2 regions of the Pseudomonas sp. FW305-3-2-15-C-LB1 genome follow, and region 1 is predicted to be linked to the other one. Evidence: predicted binding sites of a transcription regulator. Region 1 holds the regulator's gene; the other holds the start of a gene.
The links. Region 1 encodes sigma-54, which starts transcription at its own class of promoters, with help from an activator protein. Its sites were predicted from a motif close to ANTGGCATNNANNTTGCTNT; they were not measured.

Region 1 (4,578 bases):
AGACCATCCAATACCATGCCCAGCAGAACCGCATCGTCCTGATCGACCAGGCCAAGGTGCTCAGCCCCGATGGCAACTCCACGGAAGGTGAGAAGATCACCTATGACACCGTGAAACAGATTGCAAACGCCGGTCGTGCCAATGGCAACAAGGTCACCGCGCCTCGTCCACGGATCGACATGGTTATCCAGCCGAAGAAGAAGGCCGAGTAATGGCAACCCTGAAAGCCCAGCATCTGGCCAAGGCCTATAAAAGCCGTCAGGTCGTGCGCGACGTCAGCCTGTCGATCGACAGCGGCCAGATCGTCGGCTTGCTCGGCCCCAACGGCGCCGGCAAGACCACTTGCTTCTACATGATCGTCGGCCTGGTCCAGGCGGACCAGGGGCGCGTGCTGATCGATGACCTGGACGTGAGCCACCAGCCAATGCACGGCCGCGCCCGTGCCGGTATCGGCTATCTTCCACAGGAAGCGTCGATCTTCCGCAAACTGTCGGTGTCGGACAATATCATGGCGATCCTCGAGACCCGCAAGGAACTCGACCGTGACGGCCGTCGCAAGGAGCTGGAAAGCCTGCTGCAGGAGTTCCACATCAACCATATCCGCGACAACCTCGGCATGAGCCTGTCCGGTGGTGAGCGTCGCCGCGTGGAAATCGCCCGCGCCCTGGCCACTGCACCCAAGTTCATCCTGCTGGACGAGCCGTTTGCCGGCGTCGACCCGATCTCGGTCGGCGACATCAAGCAGATCATCCATCACCTCAAGGCCAAGGGCATCGGCGTGCTGATCACCGACCACAACGTCCGTGAGACGCTCGACATCTGCGAAACCGCCTATATCGTCAATGACGGCCAGCTGATTGCCGAAGGTGATTCCGCGACAATCCTGGCCAATGAACTGGTCAAGGAAGTGTATCTGGGTCACGAGTTCCGCCTGTAAACACCGTGGTGTCACGGCGTTCGCCAAGGTGCGCGGGAGTCAATGAAAACCTCCGGATTTTTATTGTTACCGCGCTCTAGGCAAAGCACCCGACATCAGGCATATAATTTGCTTATGTTTGGCGCTCACGCGCCCTGTCGTGGATGGCGCATTGCGCCGGCGAATAAGGTGTTAAGCCCCTGCCATGAAACCATCGCTAGTCCTGAGAATGGGCCAGCAGCTGACGATGACACCGCAGCTGCAACAGGCCATCCGCCTGCTCCAATTGTCGACCCTGGACCTGCAACAGGAAATCCAGGAGGCCCTGGAGTCCAATCCGATGCTCGAACGCCAGGAAGAAGGCGACGACTTCGATAATGCAGACCCGCTGGCCGATAACATCGAGCAAAAACCCAATTCCGACGTGCAGGAACCCTCCTACCAGGAAACCGCCCCCACGGTGGACAACCTTGAGGAAGGCGAATGGAACGAACGCATTCCCAACGAGCTTCCGGTCGACACCGCCTGGGAAGATGTCTACCAGACCAGCGCCAGCAGCCTGCCCAGCAACGACGATGACGAGTGGGATTTCACCACCCGCACCTCTGCCGGCGAGAGCCTGCAGAGCCATCTGCTATGGCAACTGAACCTGGCACCGATGTCGGACACCGATCGCCTGATCGCCGTAACCCTGATCGACTGCATCAACAATCAGGGTTATCTAGACGAGACGCTCGAAGAAATTCTTGAAGCCTTCGACCCCGAACTGGATATCGAACTGGACGAGATCGAAGCCGTCCTGCACCGCATCCAGCAGTTCGAGCCTGCCGGTATCGGCGCGCGCACCCTCAGCGAATGCCTGCTGCTGCAATTGCGCCAGCTGCCGGCCAAGACCCCATGGCTCGCCGAGGCCCAGCGCCTGGTCACCGACTACATCGACCTGCTGGGCAGCCGCGACTACAGCCAGTTGATGCGCCGCATGAAGCTCAAGGAAGACGACCTGCGCCAGGTCATCGAGCTGGTACAGAGCCTCAACCCGCGCCCTGGCTCGCAAATCGAGTCCAGCGAAGCCGAGTACGTGGTTCCCGACGTGATCGTGCGCAAGGACAACGAGCGATGGCTGGTGGAACTGAACCAGGAGTCGGTGCCACGCCTGAGGGTCAACCCGCAATATGCCGGTTTCGTCCGCCGCGCCGACACCAGCGCCGATAACACCTTCATGCGCAACCAGTTGCAGGAAGCCCGCTGGTTCATCAAGAGCCTGCAAAGCCGCAACGAAACCCTGATGAAAGTCGCCACCCAGATCGTCGAGCACCAGCGCGGCTTCCTGGAATACGGCGACGAGGCGATGAAGCCGCTGGTACTGCATGACATCGCCGAAGCGGTGGGCATGCATGAGTCGACCATTTCACGCGTGACCACGCAGAAATTCATGCATACCCCACGGGGTATTTATGAACTGAAATACTTTTTCTCCAGCCACGTCAGCACCTCCGAAGGCGGTGAATGCTCGTCCACGGCGATCCGCGCGATCATCAAAAAACTGGTTGCCGCGGAAAATCAGAAAAAGCCATTGAGTGACAGTAAGATCGCTGGTTTACTGGAGGCACAAGGCATTCAGGTCGCCCGTCGAACCGTCGCCAAGTACCGCGAGTCCCTCGGGATCGCGCCTTCCAGCGAGCGTAAGCGTTTGATGTGACGGGCGGGCCACAGCGTTCCAGTGGCAGGCGCCTTTGCCTGCCGCTTTATGCACTGGCAACGAAGGAGAAGCTGTATGCAAGTCAACATCAGTGGACACCATGTAGAAGTCACCCCTCCACTACGCGACTATGTCGAGCAGAAGCTGAGGAAGCTTGAGGGTCATTTCGACAAGATCACCAACGTGCAGGTCATCATGAAGGTCGACAAGCTTCAGCAGAAAATCGAAGCGACTCTTCAGATACCCGGTGGAGAAGTGGTCGCCAATGCCGAACATGATGACATGTATGCAGCAATCGACTTGCTCACCGACAAGCTTGACCGCCAACTCAAAAAGCATAAGGAAAAGAATCTGAGCCTGCTTCAGGGCACAGGTCGTTAACTCTCCCCCCATGATCCGACTTGAAACCATCCTGACCCCCGGCCGTTCCCTCGTGAACGTGCCGGGTGGCAGCAAGAAGAAAGCCCTCGAACAAATTGCCAACCTGATCGCGCGCGAAGTGCAGGATCTGGAGATGCAGGATGTCTTCGACGCGTTGATTGCCCGTGAAAAACTCGGCTCCACCGGTTTTGGCAACGGCATCGCCATTCCTCACTGTCGCCTCAAAGGCTGCGAAACACCTGTCAGTGCCCTGCTGCACCTGGAAGCCCCCATCGATTTCGACGCCATCGACGGTGCGCCGGTAGACCTGCTGTTCGTCCTGCTGGTCCCGCAAGCCGCTACCGATGCGCACCTGGAACTGCTCCGGCAGATCGCCAGCATGCTCGACCGCAAGGAAGTACGCGACAAACTGCGTAGCGCCAGCAGCAATGAGGCGTTGTACCAGGTTGTCCTGGATGAACAGAGCGGGCAGTAACCATGCGCTTGATCATCGTCAGCGGCCGCTCCGGCTCGGGTAAAAGCACCGCCCTCAACGTTCTTGAGGACAACGGGTTCTATTGCATCGACAACCTGCCCGCTGGCCTGCTGCCAGAGTTGGCGGAACGCGCCTTGATCCATACCGAACTGGCCCAACCGCTTGTCGCCGTTTCGATTGATGCCCGTAACCTGCCCAGCCACCTCGAGCGATTCCCGCAATTGCTCGAGGAAGTGCGGGGCAAGCACATTCATTGCGACGTGCTGTACCTGGACGCCGACGAAGAGACCCTGCTCAAACGCTTCTCCGAGACCCGCCGGCGCCACCCCCTCAGCAGCTCCCATCGCTCTCTGGCCGAAGCCATCGAAGACGAAACCAAGCTGCTGGGACCGATCATTGACCTCGCCGACCTCAAGATAAACACCACCAGCCTCAACCTGTACCAGTTGCGCGATGCCATCAAGCTGCGCCTGCTGAACCAGCCGGAGCCGGGCACGGCATTCCTCGTGGAGTCGTTCGGGTTCAAGCGCGGCATGCCGGTCGACGCCGACCTGGTGTTCGATGTGCGCTGCCTGCCTAACCCGTACTGGAAACCGGAGCTGCGTGACCAGTCCGGGCTGGATCAGCCCGTGGCCGATTACCTGGCGGCGCAACCGGATGTGGAGGAGATGTTCCAGGATATTTCCACCTACTTGCTCAAATGGCTGCCACGCTTTGCTGCAAGCAACCGCGCCTATGTCACCATTGCCATTGGCTGCACTGGCGGCCATCACCGCTCCGTCTACCTGACCGAGCGCCTGGGCCAGGTGCTGCAACAAACTCTCAAGAACGTCCAGGTCCGCCACCGCGACCTTAGCTGAAAGGAACACCCCCGCGATGCCCGCTCTGGAAATTGAAATCATCAACAAGCTGGGCTTGCACGCCCGCGCCTCGGCCAAGTTCGTGGGCGTAGCAGGGCAGTTCCCCTGCCAGATCCGCGCCGGGCGTACACCGGAATCCATGGTCGACGGCAAGAGCATCATGGCCATGATGATGCTGGCGGCCGGCAAGGGCACCCGGATTCACTTGAAGACGGAAGGCGAGCAGGAAGACGAAGCAATGGCCGCG
Region 2 (4,578 bases), on a different contig from region 1:
GCCTTCCTCAAGGATTTCATCGATGGCGGTAAAGCGCAGGCGCGCATCCATCTCGGCAGCCAGGCGCTGGGCCGGGCGGCCGTTGATGCCGGGCAGGCTGGCGAGGATCTGGTCGATCTCTTCACTGCAGGCACGCAACGAGCGTGGCACATCGGCGCGCAACAGCAGCAACTCGGCGACTTGCCGCGCGCCAGGCGCATCGCGATAAATCTCGGTGTAGGCCTCGAACGACGACAAGGCGCGCAGCAAGGCACTCCATTGATAGTAGGCGTGGGCCGTGCCATCGGTGACAGGCTCGGCACGGTCACCGGCCATTTCATAGCGGGCGTCCAACAGGCGCAGCGTGTTGTCGGCGCGCTCGATAAAAGTGCCCAGGCGGATAAACCGGAAGGCGTCGTTGCGCATGATGGTGCCGTAGGTGGCGCCACGGAACAGATGGGAGCGCTCCTTGACCCACTCACAGAACCGGCTCATGCCATAACGGCTGAGGCCCTGATGGGCGATATCGCGAATATCCAGCCAGGTGGCGTTGATGTTTTCCCACATATCCGCGGTAGTTCGCCCACGCACGGCATGGGCGCTGGCCCGCGCCGCACCGAGACAACTGTAGATGCTGGCCGGGTTGGCCGCGTCCAGCGCAAAAAAGTGCAACAGGCGTTCGGCGTGCAATTGGCCGTGACGCTCGTGGTAATCCTCCAGGGTGCCGGTAATCAACAACGGCATGGCCAGTTCATGCAGGCCATCGCCGCGCCCATCCTGGGGCATGAGTGACAGCGAGTAGCTGACGTCGAGCATGCGTGCGAGGTTTTCGGCACGCTCCAGGTAGCGCGACATCCAGTACAGATCCGAGGCAGTTCTACTCAACATGGCATCATTCCTCGACCACCCAAGTGTCTTTGGTGCCGCCGCCCTGGGACGAGTTGACCACCAGCGAGCCTTCGCGCAAGGCCACGCGGGTCAGGCCGCCGGGGACTACACGGGTCTCCTTGCCGGACAACACAAATGGGCGCAGGTCGATATGGCGCGGCGCAATGCCGTTTTCGACAAAGGTCGGGCAGGTGGATAAACACAGGGTCGGCTGGGCGATATAAGCGTGGGGCTTGGCCTTGATACGCGCACGGAAGGCTTCGATTTCCGCTGCCGTGGACGCCGGGCCTACCAACATGCCGTAGCCGCCGGAGCCCTGGGTCTCCTTCACCACCAGGTCGGGCAGGTTGGCGAGCACGTGGGACAGTTCGTCGGGCTTACGGCACTGGAAGGTCGGAACATTCTTCAGGATCGGTTCTTCATCCAGGTAAAAACGGATCATCTCGGTGACGAAGGGGTACACCGACTTGTCATCCGCCACCCCGGTGCCGATGGCATTGGCCAGCACCACATTCCCGCAGCGATAAGCCGCGAGCAGGCCGGGCACGCCGAGCATGGAGTCCGGGTTGAAGGCCAGGGGGTCGAGAAACGCATCGTCGAGGCGACGGTAGATCACGTCCACGGCCTTTGGCCCATCGGTCGTGCGCATGAAGACGCGATCGTCACGCACGAACAGGTCGGCGCCTTCCACCAGTTCCACCCCCATCTCACGGGCGAGAAAGGCATGCTCAAAGAACGCGCTGTTAAAGCGGCCCGGCGTCAATACCACCACGCTGGGGTTATCCAGGGGGCTTGAGCTTTTCAGGGTGTCGAGCAACAGGTTGGGGTAGTGATCGATAGGCGCGATGCGCTGGGCAGCGAACAGTTCGGGGAACAGGCGCATCATCATCTTGCGGTCTTCAAGCATATAGCTGACGCCGCTGGGCGTACGCAGGTTGTCTTCGAGCACGTAGTACGTACCGTCTCCATCGCGTACGAGGTCGACGCCGGAGATGTGGGAATACAGATCGCGGTGCAGGTCCAGGCCCTGCATTGCCAGCTGGTATTGCTCGTTGGCCAGCACCTGTTCGGCAGGAATGATCCCGGCCTTGATGATGCGTTGCTCGTGATACAGGTCGGCGAGAAACATGTTCAGCGCCTTGACCCGCTGGATGCAGCCGCGCTCGACAATCCGCCATTCGCTGGCGGGAATGCTGCGCGGGATGGTGTCGAAGGGAATCAGGCGCTCGGTGCCCTGCTCGTCCCCGTAGAGGGTGAAGGTGATCCCGGCGCGGTGAAACAGCAAATCGGCTTCGCGCCGGCGCTGGGCCAGCAGTTCAGGCGGGGTTTCGGCCAGCCAGCGGGCGAACTCGCGGTAATGCGGTCGGACCTGGCCTGCCCCATCGTACATTTCATCGTAATAAGTGCGGATCATGCCGAACTCCTTGTCACCCGGGCGAAAGAACCGTCGCAAGGCCCGTGCCAGCGGCATAAACACTTAGAAATCAGTGAGTTGAATTAACCACGCAATCTGCTCGCACCGTCCTGGTGCGCAGAATGCCCGGTGCACTGCCCGACGCTTCATCGCAATGCGGGCTTTGACTATCAACAGCATAGTCAGAGTTGATTTCACTGCCCGGCGCAGGCTGCGGATAATCGGCCCCATCTGCTGAACTGCCTTCAGCGCTCCGCTCTTCCCTTTAAGCCACCCTCATGGGTGGCCTTTTTTTTGGTGCGTAAAAATAGCGCGCAAGTTCCGAGTAATTTTCCCACCTCACAAACAAAATCGGCCGACCCAAAGGTCAGCCGATACGCTGCGTTTCTCATACTTTAAGCCGCTACATGGGTAACCCACGCACCTCCTGCTTCACGCCCCATCCTTCGATGATCCCACCCAGCGGCTCGACCACCGCCCCGAAGTCTTGCTCGAAGTCTCCTATGCCGTCGTAGGTCGCAAACATGACTTTGCTCAGTTCCAGGTACCAGGCGCCATCGTCGCGCGCACTCACCTGGGCATTCAGGGATTCCCCGCGAAACTCACCCGCAGCCCTGCGCGCCCGTTCCTCATCCGGGAAAATGGCGTAGAACTCGATGGGGTGAAAACGCGAAAAGTCGAAGCCGCCTTCTTTCATGCGGCGCAGAACGTTGGTGCTGATGTCTTCTTGATAGGCTGTGCTCATGAAAAGTGCTCCTCGAATTGATGGATAGACTTTCCGTGCTTCCCGAAGCCCACGCCGCAATGGCGTGGGGACTACGGCAACAACATCACCGCTGGAAAACAAGCATGTAGCTGACAAGACCAGAACTAGCGATTCATTCGCTGATCTCGTTTGCAGAGTAGCGCGAAGCTATCACCTCCACCAGAGGCGCTTGGATGGCTTACAGGGAATGTTCAGGCGGCGGGAGAGATGTCGAGGATCTGGATACTGTTCTGGTCTTTGAGAATCTTGACCGTCGGCTCGGGCTTGCGGCCCTCCAGGTCATTGAGGTTCAGTTTGGCGGCGACGGGCACCAGCTTGTTGCGAATCATGTGCGCAGCGTCTTCGAGGCTGGGCTTGTGTTCGCAGGTGAACTGCTCCACGGACTGCACGCCGTGATCATCAACGAAGGTAATTTGCCACGTTTGCATCGGTGCCTCCTCGATAAAACCCATGTGTGGGCTTACACGTATCTGGACCTTGAGCGCTGGACAAACGTTCCACTCAAGGCCGGAGGCACCGGATCAACTGCAGTTATTTTTCTGCGTGTTGTTTCAAGGCTTTCAAGGTGTTGAACGGGGCGTCCACCACAAACTTGTTGGCCAACCACGAGGGCACGCTGCCGCCTGGCTCGGTGTGCACCTGGTAGGTGACTTCGGTCTGGTTGTCGCCTTTGGGCACCAGTTTCCAGAAGCCGTCGACCTGGGCGACGCGCACGTAGCCTTTTTCTTCAGGCTTGTAGGTGGGGACACCTTCAAGTTTACGAGTCAACGTGCCATCGGCGGCCTTGGTCGTGGTGATATGCAGGTAGGAGTCACGATCCGTCACAGGGAACGGCGCTTTGAATTGGGTGTAGGTCCAGCTCTCGTCGCCCTTCTTGTCGACCAGTTTCTGGGACTTGCATTCGTGGATCCAGGCGCACGCACCGGCAACGTCTTCCTGCAGCGCGACAATCTTGGCCACCGGCGCCTTGATCGTGGTGACCCCGCGATACGCTTTGTACTTGGAGCCGGCAATTTCGCTCAGGGACACCTTGATACCGTCTTCGTCCTTGGCGACTTGCCAATCCTCAGCCTGGGCAGTGGCAGCAAACAACACTGTAAAACCGCACAACACAGCCATTCGTTTCAGCGAACCCATTGTTGTATTCCTTATTGTTGAAGTTCCGATAGTAAAGCCCATCAAGCCGCCGTCATCTGCTCCCACCAGCCGATCAAGCGGATCGCATCGGCCTGATCGGTGCCGCAGACCTCGAGATCTGCCTTGAAATCACTGCACACCGCCGGTCGCTCCGGCTGGCCGAACAGCAGGCATAGTTGTTCGACCGACAGGTGCAAACAGCGTTCGCCGGCGGGCTTGCCTTGTGGCATGCCCGGTAATGGCGAACTGATGGAGGGGGCGATGCAGCAAGCGCCACAGCCTTCACGGCAATTCATGACCAGCAGGTCCTCGACGACTCAATGTGGATGGCGGGGCTAGAGTACGCCCTAAAACAGCCGTTTTAAAATGGGTTAACAGGGGTTTTTCGCAGAAA

Region 2: a site for sigma-54 is predicted at 2,314-2,333, ahead of AC3WP7_RS06335 (circularly permuted type 2 ATP-grasp protein). Genes of this name have one in related genera too.

Annotation. Positions count from the first base shown of each region.
Region 1 covers NZ_JBYSZX010000001.1:221,258-225,835, reverse strand. Annotated here, with positions in the region: gene lptA (lipopolysaccharide transport periplasmic protein LptA) at 1-212, shown strand, start outside; gene lptB (LPS export ABC transporter ATP-binding protein) at 212-937, shown strand; gene AC3WP7_RS01105 (RNA polymerase factor sigma-54) at 1,122-2,615, shown strand; gene hpf (ribosome hibernation-promoting factor, HPF/YfiA family) at 2,691-2,996, shown strand; gene ptsN (PTS IIA-like nitrogen regulatory protein PtsN) at 3,007-3,471, shown strand; gene rapZ (RNase adapter RapZ) at 3,474-4,331, shown strand; gene AC3WP7_RS01085 (HPr family phosphocarrier protein) at 4,348-4,578, shown strand, end outside.
Region 2 covers NZ_JBYSZX010000002.1:551,389-555,966, forward strand. Annotated here, with positions in the region: gene AC3WP7_RS06330 (alpha-E domain-containing protein) at 1-867, opposite strand, end outside; gene AC3WP7_RS06335 (circularly permuted type 2 ATP-grasp protein) at 872-2,281, opposite strand; gene AC3WP7_RS06340 (ribonuclease E inhibitor RraB) at 2,685-3,026, opposite strand; gene AC3WP7_RS06345 (hypothetical protein) at 3,239-3,475, opposite strand; gene AC3WP7_RS06350 (START domain-containing protein) at 3,579-4,184, opposite strand; gene AC3WP7_RS06355 (YkgJ family cysteine cluster protein) at 4,226-4,480, opposite strand.